DNA from 2 places in the Vibrio sp. THAF190c genome. Region 2 is predicted to be linked to the other one. Evidence: riboswitches for the same ligand, from Rfam matches in the RefSeq annotation. Region 2 holds a riboswitch; the other holds the start of a gene.

Region 1 (7,534 bases), 1.5 Mb from region 2:
GAGAATCAGCTAGAAGACGGACAACCGATTAAGGTCAAAGAGACTTTAATGCGTTTGATGATGACCGGGCACTCTCGTGAAGATGCAATTGCAGCGATGGCATGTGCACTTGCAATCGAAGTATTTGATGTCATGAAGAACAACGCTGAATTCAACCAAAAGCGTTACGCAGAACATCTGGATATGCTGCCAGATCTAAGCTTTATGGAAGGCGAATAAAAAAATACCCATGCAAACGTTTGCTATAGTTTGAGTGATTGCCGCGCTAAATATAGCGCGGTAGAATCCGCCCCCTATTTCCCCTTGACTTAGACTAGCCTTATGAAATTTCCTGGACAACGTAAATCAAAGCACTATTTTCCGGTTCATGCTCGTGACCCATTAGTGAGCCAATCTCAGAACAGCAAGAAGATGTCTCGCACTCATATTATTGGTATTGACCAAACTTTGGTGGATATCGAAGCGAAAGTGAGTTCAGAATTAATTGAAAAGTACGGTTTAAGTAAAGGTCATTCTCTAGTTATCAATGACGAAGCTGCAGAGTCTCTATACCAAGAGCTAAAAGAGCAGTGTCTGATTACTAATGAATACGCTGGTGGCACCATTGGTAACACGCTACATAACTACTCAGTGTTAGCGGATGACCGTTCAACACTATTAGGTGTAATGAGCCAAGATATCAAAATCGGCAGCTACGGTTACCGTTACCTATGTAACACATCAAGCAGAATGGATCTGAACCATTTACAAGGGGTAGATGGCGCAATCGGTCGTTGCTTTGCTTTGATCACTGAAGATGGTGAACGCACCTTTGCAATCAGCGAAGGTCAAATGAACCAGCTAAATCCAGACAGCATTCCAGAGAAAATCTTCAAGAGTGCATCTGCATTAGTTCTAACTGCATACCTTGTTCGTTGTAAGCCAGGCGATCCGATGCCTGAAGCGACAATGAAAGCGATTGAGTACGCAAAGAAATACGATGTGCCAGTGGTACTGACTCTAGGTACTAAGTTCGTTATTCAAGACGATCCTGAATTCTGGAAAGACTTCTTAAAGCAGCACGTCACTGTCGTCGCGATGAATGAAGATGAAGCAGAAGCACTAACTGGTGAAAGCGATCCTCTAGCTGCATCAGATAAGACTCTGGATTGGGTAGATTTGGTTTTATGTACAGCAGGTCCTGTTGGTCTATTTATGGCGGGTTACACTGAAGAGGCTGCGAAGCGCGAAACAACACTGCCGTTGCTACCGGGTTCTATTGCCGAGTTCAACCGTTTTGAATTTAGCCGCCCAGCGCATAAAGCGTTGTGTGAATCTCCTATCAAAGTTTACTCGCATATTGCCCCTTACATGGGCGGCCCTGAGAAAATTAAGAACACTAACGGCGCGGGTGATGCTGCGTTATCTGCGTTGCTACATGATATGGCTGCAAATAAGTACCATAAAGAGAATGTGCCGAATTCAAGTAAGCATCAGCACTCATTTTTAACTTACTCTTCGTTCTCACAAGTATGTAAATATTCAAACCGTGCAAGCTACGAAGTATTAGTTCAGCACTCACCACGTTTATCTCGCGGTCTTCCTGAACGCGAAGACAGCTTAGAAGAAGCATACTGGGAACGTTAATCGCTCACTATTGAAAAGCTGAATTGTCTAAAAACCTCAAACCTAGTTTGAGGTTTTTTTATTTCTATTAATATTTGATAGGTACATTCAGTTTTCGAATAGTCGGTAGTCAAGTAAGTAATAGTAAGGGAGTTTCATCGTAATTTATTTACGTAACACCTTGCCAAAAGGCACTTGATAAGAGTGTCTCATTATATGGCATGTATAATGTCTCGATGATTATCATGTGCGTGTATATACATAATAATAATGAGACAATTACGCAATAGCGTGGGTTATTGACGCGCTTATTATTCAATATGTTCCCAAATGGAACAGCCGTCACAGGTATATATACTTTAGTATAACGATCGACAAGTTTTAGAGTTTGAGATAATTAATCGGGTTATCGTGAGTCTGCGGATTTTCAGCTTAGCACTACCACAAAATGTCGTGGTTATCTTTCTATTGAACGGCGTGGCATTACAATATTGTAAAGCGTTTAGGGAGTTGATTCGACTGAGGTACCTGATGACCACAATAGGTGGATGTTATCTATTAAGGACTAGTAGCATGAAGTAAGGGCAGAAGTGTAGATGCTCATTTTAAGATTGGTAAGAGACAAGCAGTTTTGCTCAGATAAAAATAAAGGCCTATCGAAATAGGCCTTTATTATATGAATTTGATTGCTAACTATTAGATAGCGAAATCTTCTAGAGATTTACCAGCATCAAGCTGTTGTTGGATTGCTGAAGGTGTACGACCTTGACCAGTCCAAGTCTTCTCTTCGCCGTTTGCATCAACGTATTTGTATTTAGCAGGACGTGGTGCACGCTTAGATTTAGTGCCTTTTGCTTTTGACTCACCAGAAAGAGCAGCAATTAGATCAGCAACGTCAATGCCGTCTTTAGCGATTTGATCTGCGATTGCAGCTAGTTTTGCTTCTTGTTCTGCACGAGCAGCACGTTCTTCAGCTTCAGCTTCTTGACGCTCTTGTACAACAATAGTCAGTTTATCTAGTGCTTCTTCTAGTTGCTCAAGAGTTAATTCACGTGAGAATGCACGAAGGCTACGGATATTTAATAGAGTTTTTGTTAATTCAGACATGATATTTCCCATCAAGATAAATTAATTAATCCTCCTAATAATAAACAGAGGTATTAAAGAAAACAAACAGTATTTTTTATTAAAACTTAATTAAATATTGAAAAAGAGGGGAACTTTCAGAAAAACCGATGGAGTCCCAAGTTTAAGATATAATAATTCTAATACTACTCTATAAATGTGATATGTGACTGATGGAGTAGGTGTGGCGATGTTGTGAGCACCTTGATTACTTTACTAACAAAAAAGTTAGTTTTCTCGGAATGATATGTTGCATTGTTGCTTTTGTTGAGTACAATTGCGGCTACCTGATGCGGTGCGCTGGTTAAATTGTTGTTAAAATGAACTAACAATAGTTAAAAGTGTTATCGCACGTAGAGGTGCAATTGCAAAGAGTAACTCTCATTGGGGTGATGCCAATGAATGGGAGCAAAAGGTGTAATTGCCGAAGTAAATTGTATATCTAAGCAATTTGCTGGGGTTGTGCTAAATAGGTACAACACTGCCATAGTCTTAATTTTAAACTATGGAGCGCTACTGTAGGGTTGGGTGAAGTGTTCACTTCCCTTTCGCTTAGTTCAACATGAACTTGGTCGTCTGTACCGAGTTTGTCTGCAGTAGATCTCTAGCCAAATAAAAATAAACTGGTTTTTGAAGATCATGAATTTAATAGATTTTGCAACATCGCCTTTATCATTGCTCCCGCCACTGGTGGCATTGAGCCTTGCTATTGTGACTCGTCGTGTTTTAGTTTCTCTTGGTGTCGGTATTGTAATGGGCGCTATTCTACTGGCTGATTATTCAGTTGGTAATGCCGCGAGCTATGTTGCTACTAAGGTATCGGGTGTTTTCATTGAAGACGGCGGTATTAACACTTGGAACATGAGTATTGTCGGGTTCCTTCTTCTTTTGGGTATGATGACGGCGTTGCTAACGCTATCTGGTGGTACTCGTGCGTTTGCTGAATGGGCACAGTCTCGTGTTAAGAGCAAACGTGGTTCTAAACTATTAGCTGCATTCTTGGGTGTATTCATCTTTGTTGATGATTACTTCAACAGCCTAGCCGTTGGTGCGATCTCTCGTCCTGTAACAGACCGTTTCTATGTATCTCGCGCTAAGCTTGCTTATATCTTAGATTCAACTGCTGCTCCAATGTGTGTGATCATGCCAGCATCAAGCTGGGGTGCGTACATCATGACTATCATCGGTGGCATTCTTGTGACTCATGGTATGACTGAGTACTCGGCACTAGGCGCATACATCCGTCTTATCCCAATGAACTTCTACGCAGTGTTTGCACTACTCATGGTATTTGCAGTGGCGTGGTTTGGTCTTGATGTAGGCAAAATGCGTGACCACGAAATTGAAGCATCTCAAGGCCGTGGTTTTGAAGGCGACAATGACAGCCAACAAGCTCACGACCTAAATGAAGAGCTAGACATTGAAGAGAGCCAAAACGGTTCAGTGTCTGATCTAATTATGCCTATCGTATCGCTTATCGTGGCGACAGTAGCAGCGATGCTATACACCGGTGGCGCGGCACTGGCTGCTGACGGCCAAGCGTTCAACTTACTTGGTGCGTTTGAAAACACAGATGTAGGTAAGTCTCTTGTTTACGGTGGTATCTTAGGTCTACTTGTTGCTCTAGCAACCGTGTTTAAGCAAAAACTGCCTATGGCGGAAATCGTTCGTACTATGTGGATCGGTGCTCGCTCAATGTTTGGCGCAATCCTGATCCTTGTATTCGCATGGACAATCGGTTCAGTTATTGGCGACATGAAAACAGGTACTTACCTATCTTCGCTAGCAACGGGCAACATTGATTACCACTGGCTACCAGTGATTCTATTCCTACTTGCTGGTCTGATGGCATTCTCTACTGGTACATCATGGGGTACCTTCGGCATCATGCTACCAATCGCGGGTGACATGGCTGGCGCGACAGACCTTGCACTTATGCTGCCGATGTTGAGTGCGGTACTAGCAGGCTCTGTATTTGGTGACCACTGTTCTCCAATCTCAGATACAACCATTCTGTCTTCAACCGGTGCACGTTGTAACCACATCGACCACGTAGCTACGCAGCTTCCTTACGCGCTGTCTGTGGCTCTAGTATCATGTGTAGGCTTCATCGTTCTGGGTATGACAGCTTCTGTAGCGCTTTCGTTCTCAGCAGCAGCGCTAACATTTGTTGGTGTGTGTTTTGCACTGGGTTACTTCTCGCGTTGCAAAATGGCAACTTGCAAGAGCTAATCAGTGAAATAACCACATTTAAGAGGGAGGCTACGGCTTCCCTTTTTTATTGGCGTTAAATTAATTTTAAAAATCGTGAAAAAAGTTCGAATAAATGGTTGAAAAAGACCACCACCTTAGTTAGTGTGGAGATAAGACAGCAAACAACATAAGAGCTGATAAGTATGCGTAAATTAGTAATGAACATTCATCACCATCATCACCCTATCTAGTCTTTCGGGGAGATATACGCGTACCCGGGAGCAAGATTACTCCCGGAGGTTAAGTCAAAAGAATTTAGATTTAAACCCTCGGGATGACAGAGTCTTCCGAGGGTTTTTTAGTTTTAGCGCTTTAAATTAATTAATAAATTCAAATATTTGCACAGGGATACAGCAATGCAGACACAACGCCTAAGAATCGCAATTCAAAAGAAAGGTCGCCTAAGTAAAGAGTGCCAAGACCTACTAAAAAAATGTGGTGTTAAATTCAACATCATGGGTGAGCGCCTAGTTGTACATTCACTAAATATGCCAATCGACCTATTACTGGTTCGTGATGATGACATCCCAGGTTTGATCATGGACGGTGTCGTTGACCTTGGTTTCATTGGTGAAAATGAACTGGAAGAAGTTCGCCTAGATCGCCTTGCTCTTAAAGAGCCTGCAGAGTTCCAAACACTACGTCGTCTAGATTTCGGTGGTTGCCGTTTATCTATCGCAATCAATAAAGACGAAGAGTACAACGGACCGCAAGACCTAGCGGGCAAGCGTATCGCAACCACTTACCCTCAACTTCTAAAAGCTTACATGGACGAGCAAGGTGTTGATTTCAGCACTTGTATGCTAACTGGCTCTGTAGAAGTGGCTCCTCGTGCTGGACTTGCAGATGCGATTGCTGATTTAGTTTCTACAGGCGCAACACTGGAAGCAAACGGTCTAAAAGAAGCTGAAATCATCTTCCAATCTAAAGCGACACTGATTCAACGTACTGGCGAATTTGACGCAGATAAGACAGCATTGATTGAAAAGCTACTAACACGTATGCAAGGCGTACAACAGGCGAAAGAATCTAAGTACATCATGCTACACGCTCCAACTGCTCAGCTTGAACAGATCAAAGCATTGCTACCTGGTGCTGAAGATCCAACGGTTCTTCCTCTTTCAACGGACAAAGACAAAGTTGCAGTTCACCTAGTAAGTACAGAGAACTTGTTCTGGGAAACGATGGAACAACTGAAAGAGCTAGGTGCGAGTTCAATCCTAGTATTACCAATCGAAAAAATGATGGGGTAATCCGCATGAGAACCGTTGTTTGGCAATCTTTAAGTGAATCTCAGCAAGATTCTGTACTAGAGCGTCCCGCGATTAGTGAGGGCGCAAACATCACCGCGGCTGTTTCTGAGGTTATCGCCAAAGTGCGAAGTGAAGGCGACGCTGCACTGACTGAACTGACCGAAAAGTTTGACCGAGTAACGCCAAAGTCTATCCGCGTTTCGGCGGACGAGATTGAAGAAGCAAGTGCTCGTCTAACAGCAGAAATGAAGCAAGCACTAGAGCAAGCTTACAGCAACATTGCTAAGTTTCACGAAGCGCAAAAACCGCAACCTATTAAGGTCGAGACTCAACCTGGGGTCGTATGTGAGCAGGTGACTCGCGCTATCAATACGGTTGGTCTTTACATTCCGGGTGGTAGTGCTCCGCTTCCTTCAACGGTTCTAATGCTTGGTGTTCCGGCTCAGATTGCCGGTTGTCGTAAAGTGGTGCTTTGTTCACCACCACCGATTGCAGATGAGATTCTATACGTCGCTAAGCTTTGTAAAATTGATGAAGTATACAATGTAGGTGGCGGTCAGGCTGTTGCTGCTATGGCTTACGGCACTGAGACGGTATCAAAGGTAGATAAGATCTTTGGCCCTGGAAACGCTTATGTTACCGAGGCAAAGCGTCAAGTGAGCAACGACTTCCGTGGCGCGGCGATTGATATGCCTGCGGGTCCTTCTGAAGTACTTGTTATCGCAGACGAAACAGCAGATGCCGACTTCATTGCTGCGGACTTGTTGAGCCAAGCTGAACACGGCCCTGACTCTCAAGTGGTATTAGTAACGCCATCACCAGTGATTGCAGACCAAGTAACGGAAGCGGTTCAGAAGCAACTCAAAGAATTGTCTCGTGCAGATATCGCGCAACAAGCGTTGGCATCGAGCTTAATCATCATTGCAGAATCGATTACGCAAGCGGTCGCTATCTCTAACTTCTATGGCCCTGAGCACTTGATCGTACAAACTAAGAGCCCACGCGAACTTCTACCTCTACTTGATAATGCAGGTTCAATCTTCTTAGGTGACTGGTCACCCGAGTCAGCAGGTGATTACGCATCGGGTACCAACCACGTTCTTCCAACTTATGGTTATACCAAAACCTACTCTAGCTTAGGTTTGGCGGATTTCTCTAAGAGAATGACAGTTCAAGAGCTATCAGCAGATGGCTTGAAAGGTCTTGCGCCAACGGTTGTTACCATGGCAGAAGCAGAAGGTCTTGATGCACACAAACGTGCTGTAACCATCCGAGTTGAAAAACTCAATCGCGCCGAA
Region 2 (7,534 bases):
TGAGACTATCTTCGATACTCTAAATGCTAAGGCTTGTGCATTTGCCGTAGATACCGTATTCGAGGAGTTAGGTATTACTCTGCCTGTTATGATCTCAGGTACTATCACTGACGCATCAGGTCGTACGCTTTCCGGTCAAACAACTGAAGCTTTCTACAATTCATTACGCCACGTTCGCCCACTGTCCTTTGGCTTAAACTGTGCCCTAGGACCAGATGAACTGCGCCCATATGTAGATGAGCTTTCTCGCATTTCAGAAACATTTGTCTCAGTTCACCCTAATGCTGGTCTTCCTAATGCATTTGGTGAATATGATCTCTCTCCTGAAGATATGGCCGCTCACGTAAAAGAGTGGGCTGAGAGTGGCTTCCTAAACCTCATCGGTGGTTGTTGTGGTACCACGCCAGAACATATTCGCCATATGGCTAATGTGGTCGACAATGTTAAGCCGCGAGCTTTACCTGAGTTAGCTGTTTCATGCCGTCTATCAGGATTAGAGCCCCTCACTATCGAAAAAGACACATTGTTCGTTAATGTTGGCGAACGTACCAACGTTACCGGTTCTGCTCGATTTAAGCGTTTGATTAAAGAGGAGCTTTATGACGAAGCTCTGGAAGTTGCTCGTCAACAAGTTGAGAATGGCGCGCAAATCATCGATATCAACATGGACGAAGGCATGCTAGACGCTGAGGCGTGCATGGTGCGTTTCTTAAATCTATGTGCGTCTGAACCTGAGATATCTAAAGTGCCTATTATGGTCGACTCCTCGAAATGGGAAGTCATCGAAGCCGGCCTGAAATGTATTCAAGGTAAGGGCATCGTTAACTCGATCTCCTTGAAAGAAGGTAAAGAGAAATTTGTTGAGCAAGCCAAGCTGATTCGCCGTTATGGTGCTGCGGTTATCGTGATGGCTTTTGACGAAGTCGGTCAAGCAGAAACCCGTCAGCATAAGCTAGAGATTTGTACTAACGCATACAATATCTTGGTGAATGAAGTTGGTTTCCCGCCGGAAGATATTATCTTCGACCCGAACATCTTCGCGGTGGCAACAGGTATTGAAGAGCACAACAACTACGCGGTTGATTTCATTGACGCGGTAGCAGACATCAAACGCGACCTTCCATATGCGATGATTTCAGGCGGTGTATCTAACGTATCGTTCTCTTTCCGTGGTAACAACTACGTTCGAGAAGCGATTCACGCGGTATTCCTGTATCACTGTTTCAAGAACGGTATGGACATGGGTATCGTTAATGCTGGTCAGCTTGAAATTTACGATAACGTCCCAGATAAACTGCGTGAAGCGGTAGAAGATGTTGTTCTTAACCGTCGTGATGACTCGACGGAGAGACTACTAGATATCGCTGCGGAATACGCTAATAAAGGTGTCGGCAAAGAGGAAGATGCTTCCGCACTTGAGTGGCGTACTTGGGCGGTTGAGAAGCGCTTAGAGCATGCACTTGTCAAAGGTATTACTGAGTTTATCGTCGAAGATACCGAAGAAGCTCGTTTGAATGCCAGTAAGCCACTAGAGGTCATTGAAGGCCCTCTAATGGATGGTATGAATGTGGTTGGTGATTTGTTTGGTGAAGGTAAGATGTTCCTTCCTCAGGTAGTTAAGTCAGCGCGTGTAATGAAGCAAGCCGTTGCACATTTGGAGCCTTTCATTAACGCTTCTAAGCAAGCTGGTTCTTCAAACGGTAAGATCTTGCTCGCTACTGTAAAAGGTGATGTTCACGATATCGGTAAGAACATTGTGGGCGTGGTACTGCAGTGTAATAACTACGAGATTATTGACCTTGGAGTGATGGTTCCTTGCGAACAGATCCTAAAAGTCGCTAAAGAAGAGAATGTCGACATTATCGGTCTATCTGGCCTGATCACTCCATCACTGGATGAGATGGTACATGTAGCTAAAGAGATGGAGCGTTTGGATTTCGACTTGCCACTGCTGATTGGTGGTGCAACAACTTCCAAGGCGCATACTGCAGTTAAGATTGAACAGAACTACAAGAACCCTGTGGTGTATGTGAACAACGCATCAAGAGCGGTTGGGGTATGTACGTCCCTGTTATCTGATGAGCTTCGTCCTGCATTTGTTGAGAAGCTAGATTTGGATTATGAGCGTGTTCGCGATCAGCACAACCGTAAAAAACCTCGCACTAAGCCTGTAACGTTAGAGCAAGCTCGAGCGAATAAAGTCGCTATTGATTGGGAAAGCTATACGCCGCCAGCTCCAGCTAAGCCGGGTGTGCATGTTTATGATGACTTTGATGTTTCGACTTTGCGTCGTTACATTGACTGGACTCCGTTCTTCATGACTTGGTCACTAGTGGGTAAATACCCTGCAATTCTTGAGCATGAGGAAGTGGGCGAGGAGGCAAAACGTCTATTTAAAGACGCCAATGACCTTCTTGATCGAGTTGAACGTGAGGGTTTACTCAAAGCTCGTGGTATGTGTGCGCTGTTCCCTGCGGCAAGTGTTGGCGACGATATTGAGGTTTACACTGACGAATCACGCACTGAGGTTGCTAAGGTTCTTCATAATCTACGTCAGCAAACAGAAAAGCCAAAAGGTTTTAACTACTGTCTGTCTGATTACATTGCGCCAAAAGAGTCTGGTAAGAAAGATTGGATCGGTGCCTTTGCCGTAACAGGTGGTATTGGAGAGCGTGAGCTTGCTGATGCATACAAAGCTGCGGGCGATGACTACAACGCCATCATGATCCAAGCAGTAGCTGACCGACTTGCTGAAGCATTTGCAGAGTACCTACATGAGCAAGTACGTAAAGATATCTGGGGTTACTCCGCCGATGAAAACCTATCAAATGATGAGTTGATTCGTGAGAAGTACCAAGGCATTCGTCCAGCACCGGGTTATCCTGCATGTCCCGAGCATACTGAAAAAGGCTCATTGTGGGAGCTACTGAAAGTGGAAGAGACGATCGATATGTCTTTGACGAGTAGTTATGCGATGTGGCCAGGTGCATCAGTATCGGGTTGGTATTTCTCTCACCCTGATTCACGCTACTTTGCAATTGCTCAGATTCAGCAAGATCAAGTAGATAGCTACGCTGATCGCAAGGGTTGGGATTCGCTTGAAGCCGAGAAGTGGTTAGGTCCAAACATTAACTAAGATCGACTAGAAAGAGAAAGGGTTGCCATTGCGCAACCCTTTTTTGTATCTATTTGATTGGTTTTACTCTTGTTCAAACAACTCTTGGTGAAGTTTCTGAATTGCCGAACGAGAAACCGATTCATGCACTAGGAAACAAAGGTTGTGTGGACTCGCTCCGTAGCAGATCATGCGTAAGTTGAAGTCTTCAAGAGTGCTGAATACCTGCTTAGCATAGCCCTTGCTCTCACTCATATTGTTACCAATAAGCGCAACAAGACATAGGTTGTGTTCAACTTCTACTGTACATAGCTCTTCAAGCTCTTTGCGTACAACTTCAGGCAATTCCGGAGCACCACCAGAAGTGTCTGTTTGATCGAGTGTCAGAGAGACACTGATCTCTGAGGTTGTAATAAGATCAACAGAGATCTTATGCTTAGCGAGGATCTCAAATACTTTCGCCAAGAAGCCGTATGCGTGGAACATGTTCGCACTGCGCAGTGTAACCATGGTTTGATTGCAACGCAGCGCAAGTGCTCTAAACAGTGGTGAGCTCTCAACTTGTTGACGAATCCAAGTACCTCCTTTTTCTGGCTCTTTAGATGAGCCTACAAAGACAGGAATCTGATGACGTAGTGCTGGCACTAATGTAGAAGGATGCAAGATCTTCGCGCCAAAATTTGCCATTTCAGATGCTTCGCTGAAGCTGATCTCTGGAATTGGTGACGCTTTAGGGGCGATACGAGGGTCTGTGGTGTAGATTCCCGGAACATCAGTCCAAATCTCTAGACCAGCCGCCAATACTGATTCTGCAATCAATGCTGCTGAATAGTCGCTTCCGCCACGACCAAGTGTGGTTGTATTACCTTCATCGTCTGCACCAATAAACCCTTGGGTAACTACGACGCGTTCTTGACACAAAGGAATCAGTTTTTCTTGAGCAAGCTGAGAGATTTGCTCCAGTTGAGGTTCTGCTTTGCCGTAAGCGTCATTGGTACGCAGGACGTCACGGATATCAAATCTGACTGCAGATACGCCACGCTCTCGAAGAATTTGCGCAAAAAGGTGAGTCGACATTAGCTCACCACATGCCACTAAGTGGTCAGTTAATTTAGCACTTGATTGAAAAGATGCAGCTTCTGCAGCACTCGCAACATTGTCCAGAATCGTATGGATCTCTTTCTCGACACTCATTGGTTCTGCGAGTTGATCCAAAATCGCGTGATGGATATCTGTTAGTTGGCTCATTAACTCTTGGCGGCGGCCTTGGTCTTGTACGCCGTTAGCTAATTCAACTAACAGGTTGGTGACGCCTGAACACGCACTGCTGACAACAAGCTTGGTATTTGGATTATTCTCAATAATGGCTGCACAGCGACTCATTGCTTCAAAGTTAGCAACGCTTGTCCCACCGAATTTGGCGACATTAAAAGAACCAGCTACATTAGATGCGCTCACGATAAATCTCCCGACTTCCTAAAATAAAAATTACTGTTGGTAATCCAACGTCCAATGTTTTGAAGAGAGGGTTTAGAGCAAAGAGAGAGGTGTGTATTTGAATTGTAAACCTCAGAAGCTCCTCATCATATTGGAATGATGACAGTTAATGGGATTCAGCCCGATTAACCGATAACAGAAACCCGACATGTTTCAGTTACCTCGGCACTGCTCCCCCTGAATGTTCTGTATTGGAAATGTGGTTCCACAAAACATCTACCTGGGCAGTGCTCCTCTTCTGCTTGATAGCTGTTTTATTGAACGTGTTTGCGGTAAGAATGTCAATCGGTAACTCAAGATAAAGTGAAAATAAATTTAACAATTCTGTGACATTGGTTTGACCTCGAGACTTTCGACTAATTGCTGAGGTTGTGGATTTGCTTTAGTGTGGAAGGTTCATGTCATAAACATAAGGGATAATTATGTCGAACCTGCACACAACCGCCACCGCTGAAAGCTTTTTTCCTCCTCATCGCACGCTAATGGGACCGGGGCCCTCTGATATTTCACCACGAGTATTACAGGCACTGAGCCGTCCTACTATTGGCCATTTAGATCCTTTGTTTATCAATATGATGGATGAGGTGAAACAGCTATTAAAGTATGCTTTTCAAACGGAAAACGAGTTTACGATTGCAGTTTCAGCACCGGGGAGTGCAGGTATGGAGACCTGTTTCGTCAATCTGATTGAACCCGGTGAAAAAGTGATTGTGTGCCGTAATGGCGTATTCGGTGAGCGAATGCGTGAAAACGTGGTTCGCTGTGGTGGCGAAGCTATTTTGGTTGACGATGAGTGGGGGAAACCTGTCTCCGTTGATAAAGTAGAGCAGGCACTGTCCGAACACCCAGATGCAGTTGCTGTTGCGTTTGTTCATGCAGAAACATCAACGGGTGCCCTTACAGATGCGGAAGCGATTTCTCAGGTTGCTCGTCGCTTTAACGCACTAACAATCGTGGATGCTGTGACTTCATTGGGTGGAGTCCCTCTGTTGGTGGACGAATGGCAGTTAGACGCCGTCTACTCGGGTAGTCAGAAGTGTTTGTCTTGCGTTCCGGGTCTTTCGCCAGTGACTTTTTCTCAAAAAGCGGTAGAGAAGATGAAAGCGCGTCAATCGCCTGTGCAAAGCTGGTTCTTAGATCAGAGCTTGGTGCTAGGGTACTGGAGTGGTGAAGGAAAGCGTAGCTATCATCATACTGCGCCGGTAAATAGCCTGTATGCTTTGCATGAGTCCTTGGTGATTCTACGCAATGAAGGGTTAGAGAACGCTTGGGAGCGTCATCAATCAGCACACCGTGAGCTAAAGGCAGGGCTTGAATCTCTTGGTCTAAGTTTTGTGGTTGAAGAGGGAAGTCGACTACCGCAATTGAACGCGGTGTATTTCCCTGAAGGAATTGATGAAGCAGCTGTTCGAACACGACTGCTTGAAGAGTACAACCTAGAGATTGGCGCGGGTCTTGGCGCATTAGCTGGGAAAGCGTGGCGAATTGGCTTAATGGGCTATGGCGCTCGCAAAGAGAATGTTGCCTTGTGTTTGAAAGCTATGGCGGATGTTTTGAAGTAAATACTTCGTATCATTGATTTGAAAGGCGAACGGGTTATCTCGTTCGCCTTTTTATTAGGTGCTATTGAGCACTGCTTTGCGCTGATGATGTCGATGACTTTACCTGTGATGGGCGCTGATACTGCACGGTTGAAAAATCTCTATTAGGGAACAGGAATTGCGCTTCGCTGCGAATCTGTTCGGCTTTGCTTTCGTCCCCTAAGCCTTGGTAAGCCAAGATCAGGTTGTTGTAAAACGCCGGTCGTGGTTTTAACTTGATGATATTCAAAGACCAATCGATATACGGCTGAATCAGCTTCGGATCTTCTTGATAGAGTCCGATATTGAGATAAGTACTGTAGATATCCCAATCGTAACGATCTTTCCAAACTACAGGGTTCGAAACCTCTTTAAGAATATCCGGATTTTTAGGCTGTGATTTCTCAAACTTGGTCAGCACATAATTGGTGTGTAAGGCGCTCAACATATAGAAGCTGACAAGAATTGGCACAACCAGGCTCATTACTCTAAATAAGGTTTTACTGATAACGCTAAATCCCTTTTGGTAATGATAGGAAGTGCGTTGATCAACCCAATAAAGGAGTACAATAAAGGTGATCCAATGAATGGCCGAGTGATAAAACGGGTACTCAAGTTGTGAGTGCAAAACGATCGGAATAAACAGAGCGAACAGAGCTAACTGTGTTCCCTTTGTGGCCGTAGTTATCCGACCTGCGACCAAAGCTGCTGCAAGTAGAATACCGATGATCGGTACGATTCCCCCCTCAACACCCCAAAATAACAATTCATTGTGCGGGTGATCCATCGCAGGAAGCCCTGGGTGATAATTGGAATTGAGTTGATGTTGACGTGCTGTGTACAGCGTATATTCAGACTCAAATTTACCATAGCCATAACCAGAGAATGGCTTTTCTACCATCATGTCTAAGGCTTGCGGAAAAGTATAAGCTCGAGGGCTTTCTAAGTGTGTACGCTTGCTGGCTAGGCTATCGGCTGCTTGTAAGTTGATGATAGCAAAACCAGCAATCAGTCCGATCAATACAGAACCGCACCAGCCGTAAAAACGCTTCTTGGTCGAAAACTTGTAAAGGTATGGCAGGATAAGGACAAAGCTTAATACACTAGCCAGCCAACCCGTCCTGGATGCGATGATGATCAGCAGTGGTGCTGTGATCGCTGGCATCAGATAGAGTAGAAACGACTCGCTCAGCTTAAGGTTGTACTTGGTTGGTTGTCTTGCCAGAAGATATGCAGAGAGCACAAAACCTGTTGCGAGAAAGCTCGCCATCACATTTGGCTGCTGGAAAATACCATAAGGGCGGTTGGCTTTGGTGTTGTAGCCAAACATATTGCCGGCTTC

Evidence for each region. Region 2 has a riboswitch for lysine ahead of lysC (lysine-sensitive aspartokinase 3). Riboswitches for the same ligand answer to the same signal wherever they lie in the genome.
Region 1: linked by a shared signal. The riboswitch ahead of FIV04_RS09530 (Na+/H+ antiporter NhaC family protein) and the one ahead of lysC (lysine-sensitive aspartokinase 3) in region 2 are both predicted to bind lysine.

The regions. Positions count from the first base shown of each region.
Region 1 is NZ_CP045338.1:2,140,513-2,148,046, reverse strand. It holds gene FIV04_RS09545 (hypothetical protein) at 1-219, shown strand, start outside; gene FIV04_RS09540 (inosine/guanosine kinase) at 322-1,626, shown strand; gene FIV04_RS09535 (H-NS family nucleoid-associated regulatory protein) at 2,302-2,712, opposite strand; lysine riboswitch at 3,077-3,254, shown strand; gene FIV04_RS09530 (Na+/H+ antiporter NhaC family protein) at 3,370-4,962, shown strand; His leader region at 5,150-5,286, shown strand; gene hisG (ATP phosphoribosyltransferase) at 5,340-6,236, shown strand; gene hisD (histidinol dehydrogenase) at 6,236-7,534, shown strand, end outside.
Region 2 is NZ_CP045338.1:319,908-327,441, forward strand. It holds gene metH (methionine synthase) at 1-3,136, shown strand, start outside; gene lysC (lysine-sensitive aspartokinase 3) at 3,200-4,498, opposite strand; lysine riboswitch at 4,681-4,858, opposite strand; gene FIV04_RS01510 (alanine--glyoxylate aminotransferase family protein) at 5,035-6,174, shown strand; gene FIV04_RS01515 (PglL family O-oligosaccharyltransferase) at 6,236-7,534, opposite strand, start outside.